One region of the Shewanella japonica genome, then DNA from elsewhere that is predicted to be linked to it. Evidence: predicted binding sites of a transcription regulator. Region 1 holds the regulator's gene; each other region holds the start of a gene.

Region 1 (4,152 bases):
GCATAGCAGTACCAGGCTGGCCGTTGACGACAATATCAATGTGGCCAGCAACTGACCCTTTAATGATTGGACTGCCGATAAGAGACGGGAATACACCAGGTAGTCCTGCACCATTTGGTTGGTGACAAGCGGCGCATCGGCCCATGTAAACTTGTTCACCTTGAGCCATCAACTCATCAAAGGTCAAGGTTTGCGACAGTGACGCTTCGGCCGCGGCTTTTGCATCAGCAGTTAGTTGTTTTTGATCTTTTAGCCATTGCTCAAAGTCTGCTTCAGAAACGGCTTCAACTACCACCGGCATGAATCCGTGGTCTTTACCACACAACTCAGCACATTGACCTCGGTAGGTACCAACCTTATCAATCTTGGTCCAAGCTTCATTAATAAAACCTGGGTTAGCATCTTTTTTCACCGCAAATGCAGGAACCCACCAAGAGTGAATCACATCATCTGAAGTCATTAAAAAGCGTACTTTACGATTGATTGGCAGAACGAGGGGCTTATCGACTTCTAGTAGGTAAGTTTCAGTTTTCGTTTCTGTCCCAGTAATTTGATCGGCAGGGGTGGAAAGTAAACTGTAAAACTCGACGTCTTCATTAAAATAGCTGTAATGCCATTTCCATTGAGAGCCGGTTACTTTGATAGTTAACTCCGCATCACTTGGGTCTTCCATAGCAATGAGGGTTTTTGTGGCAGGAATTGCCATACCAATGAGGATAAGAAACGGCACGACAGTCCATGCTATTTCCACTTTGGTACTATCATGGAAATCAGCAGGTACTGCACCCTTTGATTTTCTATGATAAATCATGGAGTAAATCATGATTCCAAATACCACAACACCAATAGCACAACAGATATAAAGAATGATCATATGGAGGTCGTAAACCTTACCACTGATCTCTGTTACCCCTTGGGTCATGTTAAGCGGCATATCAGCCGCTGCAAGTGGCACTGCAAAAAACAGCACCATTAATCCATACAACAATCGCTTCACAAGACTACTCCTCTGCCAATTGCGATTTGCAATAACAACAAGGAAAAGTCACACAGTAATACTCTGCTCTATGCAAACTTTTCTATTCCCGAAAAAGTTTGATCACTTCAAAGTACACGGTGGCAGTGAGTATTAATACTCGATTATTCTATTGGGTTTTGGTGGCCACACTTGTACCTAATACTGAACTTTTCAATTCTTAAATTGACGCTTTTTATTCAAGGCTTTCTATACCGCATGGTACCAGCACAATCTTTACAGCGTTTTATCACTTATGTTCATTTTTACCACTAAGAGAGGTCAATAAATGTTACTCCCTTGTTAACTACATTACTTGGAGATTAAATATTGATCAAGATCACTTTATCATCTAATTTGCTGAAAAAAGGCGCAAAAAAAAGCCCGTCACCGAAATGAAGGGCTTTTTTAGCAAATAGACTTTAGTGAAATGCAGATAAATTCAATTGGGTTGCAGCCACAGGATTACTGGCGTTTAATTGGTCATCACGTAAGTGAGTATTTACATCTTCAATAATGACACCTTGCGCTAAGGCGCTTTTAGCGACTAATTGAATGCGACGATTATCACGAGCATCTAATGGGGTTGTCCATGTAATCACTGCGCTGGATGTACCACTTGTGAGTGCTTTTTCCATTGCCCAAAGTGTTTCGACTTCATCTTTAGTGTGAACCAGTAATACACGGTCCATTCTGACATTGGCGTTCGCTAGAATTTGTTTGTAACCAATGTGAGGCGGATTAATCAGTACAATCCATCGCCCTTGTTGACTTAATACGGCTAACTGGCCGCATAGCTGAGTTAATTCAGTTAACCCTTGGTTAGCTGTTTGTTTGGTTTCGATACCTTGCTTTACTGGCGCAGCTGCTGATGCCATGTCCATCCATAAACCTGGGTGACGTGGTGCATTACCTATTAATGTGTTCATAACCAACCTCCATTACGGATAACGCCAACAGCGAGCCCTTCAATCGTAAGGCTTTGGCATGTTAAATCGACTTTTATCGGCGAGTACTGCTCGTTTTCTGCATGCAGATAAACAACGTTGCCTTTCTTTTCAAAACGCTTCACGGTGACATCATCATCAACACGGGCAACAACGACTTGACCATTTTTAGCTTGCTGCATTTTGTGAACCGCTAATAAGTCGCCTTCAATAATGCCAATATCCTTCATACTGTCGCCACGAACACGTAGTAAGAAATTAGCATTGGGTTTAAACATTTCAGGATCAACTTGAAAGTATTGTTCAACATGTTCTAACGCCAAAATTGGTTCACCAGCCGCAACCTGACCAATCAGTGGTAAGCCTTCTTCGACTTCCTCTTCTTCTTGGACCATACGGATACCGCGAGAGGTACCTGGAATAATTTCAATGCAACCTTTTTTAGCGAGTGCTTTTAAATGTTCTTCTGCAGCATTAGCACTTTTAAAGCCTAATCTAGTGGCAATTTCTGCACGAGTTGGTGGCATACCTGTCTCGGCAATATTGCATTTAATTAATTCTAGAATTTCAGCTTGTCGTGGCGTTAAAGGTCTCATGTTGATTCCTGTTTTTTTATACAGTGACTGTCATTATATACAGTATCTTTGGTCGCGCAAGTATTAACCAACATTTTTTGATGATAAAGCAATAGATATGAATTTTTATCGAAGTTTTTAGTTATTTAAAGATAATTAAATCAGTGGTTTATTTTTTTTGTGGGGCGTCGGTAAATTAGTGTGTTTTATTATTGATGACTCAAGTGAATAAGCCAAAAAGTACTGGATACCGTCTATTTATACAGTACTGTACCTAAATGTTTTGCTACTTACTAAGTGATTGATACTTGATGTTAGAACCAACAAAACTTGCTACTTAAATGTTAACTAGATTTACCGAGGTTAGTGTAACTGAATGATATTCTGGTATCCTATGCGCAATAAATCGTTGTTGATAATGCGAAGACCCATGCTAAAACCAGATTCTATCATTGCTAAATCATTACGTTGGATTCAGAAATTAATGGTACACAGTGTTGTTGTGCCTGAAGATCCGTTCGCTGACCTTAACTTAGATCCTGACAAGCCAGTGGTCTATGTGATGAAAACGGAGTCGCTGAGTGATATTGCTGCCTTACATGAAATGACAGCTAAATATAACTTGCCAAGTCCGTATGAACGGTTAGATGTTGATGGTTTCAATACCCCTAGAATTGTGTGTGTGGAAGGGCGTAAACCCTTGTTTGGTAAGCGCCATAGTAGCGATAAATTTGTAGCAAACTTTACTAAGTTGCTCGAATTACACCAAAAGAACAAAGAACTCGACATCCAGCTTGTTCCTGTAAGCCTATATTGGGGTCGTATCCCTGGTAAAGAAGACGACACCATGACCGCTGCGGTTTTTGAGCGTGAAAACCCAACATGGTTACGTAAATGGTTAATGATTCTATTTTTAGGTCGCCATAACTTCATTCAATTTTCTAATGCCATGTCGCTGCGTTATATGGCTGATGAACACGGCACAGATGTCAGTATTGCGCACAAGCTTATCCGTGTGGCTCGTGTGCATTTTCGCCGTCAACGTAAAGTGATGACGGGGCCTCAGCTTCCTAATCGTCAAGCGATGTTCAATTCGCTGTTAAAGTCAGAATCCATCAAGCGTGCCATTCAAGAAGAAGCCGTTAACAAAAAAATTCCCGAAGAAAAGGCACGTGAAAAAGCCATTGAGTACCTTGATGAAATCGCAGCAGACTATTCGGATAACTTGATTCGTATTGCTGAGCGTTTCTTAACTTGGCTTTGGAACAAGTTATACAGTGGTATTAGCATCAAGAGTGCGGAGCAAGTTCGTAAACTGCATCATGATGGTCATGAAATCGTTTATGTGCCGTGTCATCGAAGCCATATGGATTACTTGTTACTGTCATATATTCTTTATTATCAAGGCATGGTTCCACCGCATATTGCGGCAGGGATTAATCTTAACTTTTGGCCGGCAGGTCCAATGTTCCGCCGTGGTGGTGCCTTCTTTATCCGTCGTAGTTTTAACGGTAATAAGCTTTATACCGCAGTATTCAGAGAGTATTTAGATCAACTATTTGCTAAAGGTTATTCAGTTGAGTATTTCACTGAGGGTGGTCGTTCACGTACTGGT
Region 2 (4,152 bases), 1.4 Mb from region 1:
GGGTTACCCAATTAAACACAAGTTAGCTTCAGTCACAGTATTACATCCTAGTAGTATGACTGCTGATGCGTATGCTACGGCAATGATGGTACTGGGTACCGAAGCGTCGTTGGCACTTGCTCATGAGCAGAACTTACCAGTTATGTTGATTGAGAAAGATGACGACCATTACGAAGTCTTTTATAGTGAAGCTTACGGGCCTTATATTCAGTAAGTGGCGATTAAGCTTTATTGGCAATACAATGATAAAGAAGTATAAGTGAGAAATTATGATGAGTACCTTTATAGCGGCCTTTGTCGTGTTGTTATTATTTTTCCTATTAATGTCTGTTGGCTACATTATTAAGCGTAAAGCTGTAGAAGGCAGTTGCGGTGGTCTTGGTGTTCTTGGCATCGAAAAAGCTTGTGATTGCGATGATCCGTGCGATAAAAGAAAACGTCGAATGGCGGAATCTGAGCGTGAAGCTAAGCTAAATCAGAACCGTATTATTTAACCTGTATCTCATCGCGATACTCAAAGCGATTTAGCGGATCTAGGTTAATTAAATAGCCCAATGAGGTTTATCTCATTGGGCTTTTTTATGTCTGAAATAGTTTGTCATCTCATTCGATACAAAATTTACAAAAATCTTTTTAGGTAACATTTTACGATTATTCTGTGATCAAGCGCATGTAGCGTTTTTGTGTTTTTACCCTATAACCGTGATTCCATTGAAGTTAACGGTATTTAAACTGAAGTGAAACTAGTTAATAACCTAAGTTGTAATGATAATGATTATCACTAATCAAGTGTATGATTTTAAAGGGTATTTGTAATTAATGAGCGCATGTACTATCCTGTTGGAAATTGATCCAGATCAATCTTGAATTAAAGGACAGAATTATGAAAGGCCACCCTAAAGTAATTAGTCAGCTGAATAAAGTGCTGACGTGTGAGTTAACTGCCATTAACCAGTATTTCCTACATGCACGCATGTTCAAACATTGGGGTTTAGAAAACCTGAATGAAAAAGAATACAAGAAATCGATTCAAGATATGAAGCATGCCGACAAGCTAATTGAGCGCGTGTTATTTCTGGAAGGATTACCCAATTTACAGCAACTCGATAAGTTACGTATTGGTGAGCATTGTGAAGAGATGCTTGATTGTGACGAGCAAGCGTTAACCGAGCAGCTTGTCGTACTGAAAGAAACCATCAAGTTGTGTGAAGCAGAGCGTGACTATGTGAGTCGTGATCTACTTGAAGATTTACTCGAAGATGAAGAAGAACATCTTGATTGGATTGAGTCTCAAAAAGAACTCATCAATCAAACAGGTATTCAAAATTACCTTCAATCACAAATTAAAGATTAATAGGAATTTAACATGAAAGGTCATCCAGAAGTTATTGCAGCGCTAAACGCACTATTAACCGGTGAATTGTCGGCGATGGATCAATATTTTGTTCATGCTCATATGTATGAAGATTGGGGATTTGATGAGTTATACACTCGTATTCTTCATGAATCAGACGATGAAAAAGCGCATGCTGCCAAGTTAGTACAACGTATTTTATTCTTAGAAGGTACTCCAGACGTTGCGAGTCGTGAAGCACTCAACATCGGTAAAGATGTTGAAGAGATGCTGAAAAATGATTTGAACTACGAGTATGCCGTTGCTGATCATTTACGTAAAGTCATTGCACTTTGTGAAGAAAAAGAAGATTTCCAAACTCGTGAAATCTTAGAAGTATTATTAGATGATACTGAATCAGATCATATGTACTGGTTAGAAAAACAAATTCGACTGATTGATCGTGTTGGATTACAGAACTATTTACAGACGAAAATGTAAAAAGTCACTGGTATTAAAAAGCCCAACAATGTTGGGCTTTTTTGTTTTTGTACTAAGTTACTTGGTGAAAAGGTCACTATATAAGGGCTTAGATAAAAAATGTGTAACAGACATCTCCGTAACTAAATCACCATGTTAAGTCGCAAACGCTCGTTGAAATAGCTAATACCGGTTCATTGATAAGCAGATTTGATTCAAATATCAGCGTTACTAGTGTTATTACACGGCACTGTTTATTTATACAGTGATTTTGTCCATCTGCTATGATAAATTAATTAATCAGTTAATGAGCTAGAAAGAGCTTGCTTGAAAATGGTCCGTAAAATTATTCATATCGACATGGATTGTTATTTTGCAGCGGTGGAGATGAGAGATTTTCCAGAATTGCGTGGCAAACCCTTAGCTGTGGGGGGCAGAAGCGATCGCAGGGGCGTGATCAGCACGTGTAATTATGAAGCTCGCCAGTTTGGTGTGCGCTCTGCTATGTCGAGTTATCAGGCGTTAAAATTATGCCCAGATCTCACTTTAGTGCCAGGTCGAATGGATGTCTATAAATCAATTTCCGTACAAATTAGAGCTATCTTTCATCGCTATACCGATTTAGTTGAACCTTTATCTTTAGATGAAGCTTATCTAGATGTCACGGACTGTCATGCCCACAAGGGCAGTGCCACTTTAATTGCTAAGGCGATTCGTCAAGAAATACTCGATGAAACCGGGTTAACAGCATCAGCAGGTGTTGCGCCCATTAAGTTTCTTGCCAAAATTGCTTCAGATTTAAATAAGCCTAATGGTCAGTATGTTATCCCTCCTGAAGATATTAACGCCTTCGTAAAGCCATTAACGCTGAACAAAATTCCTGGCGTAGGTAAAGTGACTTCGGCAAAGCTAGCCGCCCTTGGTCTAACAACCTGTGAAGATGTGCAACATTACCCAAGTGATAAACTGATTGCAGCATTTGGTAAATTTGGGCGAGTTCTGATTGAACGTGCGCAAGGTATCGACAATCGGACAATCAGCCCCAATCGAGTCAGGAAATCGGTCGGAGTTGAAACCACACTGGCACAAGATATTTTTACGCTTGATCAGTGCAATAATGTTATGCCGCAGTTAATTCAAGAACTCATTGCTCGAGTTCACCGCAGTGCAAAGGATAGGCAAATTCATAAGCAAGTTGTTAAGCTCAAGTTTAATGATTTTAAACAGACCACGATTGAACACCGTAGTGATGAAATATCATTGAACCTGTTTCATGATTTATTAAGCCAAGCTCTAGCGCGAGCAAATGGCAGGGGGATTCGTCTAGTCGGCGTGTCGGTCGGATTAGCTGATATTGAAATTGACACCAAGGATAAACAGTCGAACACTGAACAACTTGATTTAAACTTTTAAGCTGATGCGTATTTTACTGACTACTCGCTTCGCTTAAATGAAAAAGGCTGCCATTCTCAAGAGAATGGCAGCCTTTTTGACGTTTTTACTAATTAGTCTTTTGCTGGAATACGTTCAAGTACTGCAAGCAGTAACTCCCAGTATTGTCCAACGGTTGTGATATTAACCATCTCATCAGGACTATGTGGGAAGCGAATTGTAGGACCAATAGATACCATATCCATAGTCGGGTATGGCTCTTTAAACAGACCACATTCAAGACCTGCATGGATCACCATGATCGTAGGGTCTTTTTTATAAATGTCGTTATAAGTGTCACGAACTATCGCCATTACAGGCGAGTTATTGTCAGGTTTCCAGCCAGGGTATGCGCCTGAAAGTTCGATACTTGCACCTGATAAGTTAGCTAATGCTGTTAACTGAGTTTCGATTTCTTCACGACCGGAGTTTATTAACGAGCGGATAAGGCATAGGACTTCTACAGACTCATTTTCAGTGTTGATAACACCGACATTCAGTGATGTTTCTGTTACGCCTTCAACTTCATCACTCATACGCATAACGCCATTCGGGCAAGCATGAAGTAAGTCAATTAAGGTATTCTGCGCTTCTTCGCCGATGACCTTTTCTGGTGTCTCGATTGATTCAAGTGTCAGTAACATGTCAGGATCGGCAATCGATAGCTCTGCACGTACTAAGGCTTGGAACTCAGTAATCGCTTGTTCAAGTTTTACTTGGTTTTCACTAGGTAACATAAAGCTGATATTCGCTTCACGAGGAATCGCATTACGTAATGAACCACCAGTAAAGTTGACTAATTCAAGTGCTAAATCGTCCGCATAAATGAATAGGAATCGTGCTAATAATTTATTCGCATTACCACGACCTAAATGAATGTTCACACCAGAGTGACCACCTTTAAGTCC
Region 3 (4,152 bases), 1.9 Mb from region 1:
TACCGACCGTTAATCCCTGATATTTAACTAGGGTTTTACCGATATCGATACCGATAGCACTAGGGAAGTGCACTTGAACTTCAATTCCCGACTCTTTGATACTTTTAACACCTAGCCAAGCCCCTAATACCAGGGCAACAATAGGAAGTAACCAAATCGGAGAGAAAAGTTTCTTTTTAACGACTTTTGGTGATTCAATTCGTGTCATTTTTTTTGTCCAAGCGATCCCAAAGTAAACGTGTATCAAGCACCTTAGCTGCCAATTGAGTCAGTAAGATAACGAGTGCAAATGCGGTTGCTGCCGGAGCGGGTTTAGCATCTAAAAGTTGACCCATATTGACTACCGCAACTGTCAGTGCAATAACGAATAAATCCAACATAGACCAACGGCCAATCCATTCAATAATATGAAACCCCACCATGAGCTTCTTTTTTGAAACTGGTAAGTTAAAACTAATCGCAGTTAAATATATCGCTAGTCCAGCAATTTTTAGCCATGGTACTAAAATACTGGCGGTGAATACGATAATGGCAATAGGGATCATATCCGAATGCACTAAATGTACTATCCCAGTAAAAATAGTATCGTAAGTCACTTTGCCTTGGTTTGTGAGCATAGTGATTGGATAAATATTGGCTGGTATTAATAAAATCGCTGCAGTAATTAATAACGCCCAGCTTTGTTGCAAGCTCTGTTCATTACGGGGTTGTATTTTTGATTCGCAGCGGCTGCAATACCCTTGCTCAATAGGGTTAATGTTGCGACATACCCCACACAAGGTCATTCCGATATCTTTACCTTGCTGGTAATCATTGCTTTTAGCTTGTTCTATTTTATTAGTCATGAGTCAGCTTCCACATATGTTCCAGATTATACTCACGTTGCAAAAACAAAATAACCAAAAATAACATTCCGAAACAAAAAGTTCCCATGCCTAAATAGATATCCGCAAAGTCAGATAAATTGAATGCGGCCACCAAGAAAGAAATGACATAAATTTCTAACATTGATAATTGGGTGAGTAAGGCTTGGTTTTTCAGCAAACGCCGATAAGTTCGTTGCCAAAAATAGCTGTGTAAGTTGCTTTTTACGATAATGATTTGTAGCAATATCGACAGTATTAATAAGCCAGGGGCAATAACTGCTGAGGCAATAACAGCAACAGCGACAATCCAATAACCTTGTGCCCAAACTGCGATGGCTGTCTCGTAGACAGTCGTTGCACGGATGCTACCCAAAAAATGGATTTCTAAAACGGGTAAAAAATTAGCTGGGATAAAAAAAGTAGCGCGGTAATACACAAAGCTAGCATGCCGTTAATAGAACAATATGGCACATCATAGAGTGCCGTATGGCAGCGAGGACATAGGGCTCTGACATTCGAAGGTAGCGCACGGCGCTGAACTGCTAAGTCACAAGAGCGACATAAAACGATGCTCTCTTGATCTACATTTTTTGGCATATAAAGCGCAAACCATCCATCTATATAATTAAGAGCTCTAAATTACTGAACAATATCTGACTAAAGTGCACAAAATATGGCTTTAAATAGTCAAAACGTCAATTATTCAAGATACAATAAAACCAGATAATACCAGAATAATCAGAATACTTGCATCAGAAGTTAGTTCTATGACACTCTATGCACTGTATATAAAAACAGTAAGAGGTTAATCATGGCGGTAATTACAAAGTTTGTCGTGGTAAGAGAAGGGGTGGAAAAGATGACATTTACATCTAAAAAGGAAGCCGATGCCTATGACAAAATGCTCGACATTGCTGATAACTTAGTTCCTTTTATTACTAGCGCTGAACTCGAAATTGACGAGAATAGTGTAGAGAAGCTTGCTTTTTACTTAGCTTCTAATAAAGATGAGCTAGCTAATTTATTAAAAGGCGTAGTAAAACCTAAGCCAGTTGCCAATAAAGCAGCCACGAAAAAAACTAATAAAAAAGCGCCAACAGAATAAAATATTTTAGGAAGTAGAATGAAAGCTGAGTTTTATGACACATTGAACCGTCAAGTATTAGCATTAATGGAAGGCGAAGATGATCTGATTGCTGGCATGGCAAACTTTTCGGCGTTGTTAAATGATAATTTAGACAATATAAATTGGGTTGGCTTTTACATTAAAAAAGCAGACCAATTAGTCTTAGGCCCGTTTCAAGGTAAAGTTGCCTGTACTCGTATTGTGATAGGCAAAGGAGTTTGTGGGACAGCTGCGGCACTAGATCAGACTCAACTTGTTGAAGATGTACACCAATTTGAAGGGCATATTGCTTGTGATGCAGCCAGTAATTCAGAAATCGTTGTGCCGGTTCGTAACGGAAATGATGTGGTTGCCGTGCTCGATATTGACAGTCCATTGTTGAATCGTTTTGAAACAGACGATCAAAAAGGTCTCGAAATCTTAGTAAAAAGCTTCGAATCTTGCTTATTTGCTTAATTTGCGAACAAATAATCTAAATTGCAGGTCGCAATCGCTGTGATGCGCTTTATAATACTGAGCTGCACGCATTAACTACTGGAAAATTTATTTACTGTAAAATTGCAGCTAACTAAGTTAATTTGTTAAGGCATGTTTCAATTGCTTTAGCAATCATGTAGGAAGTGCTAATTTGAACGTTAAGCAAGACTCTGTTTAACGAAAGATAAACGACTGTACTAGCCAAGAAAGCTATTAACCAGTCCCCTTATATAACGTGGAAGTAAAAATGGAATCAACAGACAAGTTGACCGACACCAACGCAGTTTTAGCGTATTTATATGAAACTTTTCCTTTATGCTTTATTGCAGAAGGTGAAACTAAGCCATTAAAAATTGGTTTGTTTCAAGATTTAGCTGAAAGGTTGGCTGATGATTCTAAAGTAAGTAAGACACAATTACGTGTTGCACTTAGACGTTATACAAGTAGCTGGCGCTACCTTAAAGGCGTTAAAGCAGGCGTACAGCGTATCGACTTAGATGGCCAAGATTGTGGTGAGCTTGAGCAAGAGCATATTGATCACGCTCAGCAAACTCTAAAAGAAGGCCAAGAGAAAGCAAAGGCGAAGCGCCAAGCACAAGCTGCAAAAGCAAATCCAAAGAAGCCTGCTAGAAAAGCACCTTCAGCAAAAACTGCTCCAGTTAAGAAAGACCGTCCAGCAAAAGCGAAAAAGCCTGCTGAACCAAAAGTTAATTATGTGCCAGCAAAATTTGACGAGCTTAAACAAAAACAACGTGTTAGTGTGAAGTTAGGGCAAAATCCAGTTGCCGGCGTTATCACTGATATCAAGAAAGAAGATGTCCATGTACAGCTTGATTCTGGTTTAGTCGTTAAAGTACGTGCCGAGCATATTTTATTATCGTGATCATTTAAGGAGTAACTTGTTGATGCGAAAACTCACTTTGGCTGCGTCGATTGCCACTTTATTTGTCGGTTTTTCGGCTTGGGCAATTTCACCCACTATTCAAATCAACGAGTTACCCAAACTTGAGCAAGAGCCTCAACATAAGGTTGCGAGTAAAAGAGTAACGAATTTATTTACCCGTTCTCATTACCATCGCTTTGAACTTGATGATGCTTTTTCTAAGCTCATTTATGACCGTTATCTGCAACAGTTAGATTTCAGACGTAATGTGCTTACCCAAGCTGATGTTGATAGCTTCAAGCAGTATCAAACTCAGTTTGACGATATGGTCAAAACGGGCAATATCGCTCCTGCCTTTGATATGTTCTCTTTATTGCAAAAACGTCGCTATGAACGTTTTGCCTATGCGTTAACTTTACTTGATAAAGAATTCGACTTTACCGAAGCTGGTGATGCTTATGAGTTCGATCGTGAAGAAGCTGCTTGGCCAAAAGATGAAGCTGAACTTAATGAGCTTTGGCGTCAGCGTGTTAAATACGATGCATTGAATCTTAAACTTGCTGGTAAAGACTGGGAAGAAACAGTCGAAGTGCTCGGTAAGCGTTATAACAATGCTATCAAGCGTCTGAGCCAAACTCACAGTGAAGATGTATTCCAAGGTGTGATGAACGCGTTTGCGCGTACAGTAGAACCTCATACAAGTTATTTATCTCCTCGTAATGCTGAACGTTTCCAAATGGAAATGAACCTAAGCCTTGAAGGCATTGGTGCTGTGTTACAGATGGATGACGATTACACTG

The links. The regulator LexA, encoded in region 1, represses DNA repair genes until DNA is damaged. The targets are predictions, from matches to a motif close to TACTGTATNNNNATACAGTA.
Region 2: dinB (DNA polymerase IV) is a predicted target of LexA. The motif match lies at 2,062-2,081, and genes of this name have one in related genera.
Region 3: SJ2017_RS09160 (YebG family protein) is a predicted target of LexA. The motif match lies at 1,647-1,666, and genes of this name have one in related genera.

What each region holds. Positions count from the first base shown of each region.
Region 1 covers NZ_CP020472.1:230,182-234,333, forward strand. Annotated here, with positions in the region: gene coxB (cytochrome c oxidase subunit II) at 1-997, opposite strand, end outside; gene SJ2017_RS00990 (cell division inhibitor SulA) at 1,438-1,944, opposite strand; gene lexA (transcriptional repressor LexA) at 1,941-2,558, opposite strand; gene plsB (glycerol-3-phosphate 1-O-acyltransferase PlsB) at 2,968-4,152, shown strand, end outside.
Region 2 covers NZ_CP020472.1:3,781,028-3,785,179, reverse strand. Annotated here, with positions in the region: gene SJ2017_RS16230 (FAD:protein FMN transferase) at 1-214, shown strand, start outside; gene nqrM ((Na+)-NQR maturation NqrM) at 273-494, shown strand; gene bfr (bacterioferritin) at 884-1,354, shown strand; gene bfr (bacterioferritin) at 1,367-1,834, shown strand; gene dinB (DNA polymerase IV) at 2,147-3,226, shown strand; gene SJ2017_RS16205 (aminoacyl-histidine dipeptidase) at 3,319-4,152, opposite strand, start outside.
Region 3 covers NZ_CP020472.1:2,141,705-2,145,856, forward strand. Annotated here, with positions in the region: gene SJ2017_RS09145 (MlaD family protein) at 1-208, opposite strand, end outside; gene SJ2017_RS09150 (paraquat-inducible protein A) at 195-845, opposite strand; partial or broken gene SJ2017_RS09155 (paraquat-inducible protein A) at 838-1,463, opposite strand; gene SJ2017_RS09160 (YebG family protein) at 1,678-1,971, shown strand; gene SJ2017_RS09165 (GAF domain-containing protein) at 1,990-2,448, shown strand; gene proQ (RNA chaperone ProQ) at 2,717-3,352, shown strand; gene prc (carboxy terminal-processing peptidase) at 3,375-4,152, shown strand, end outside.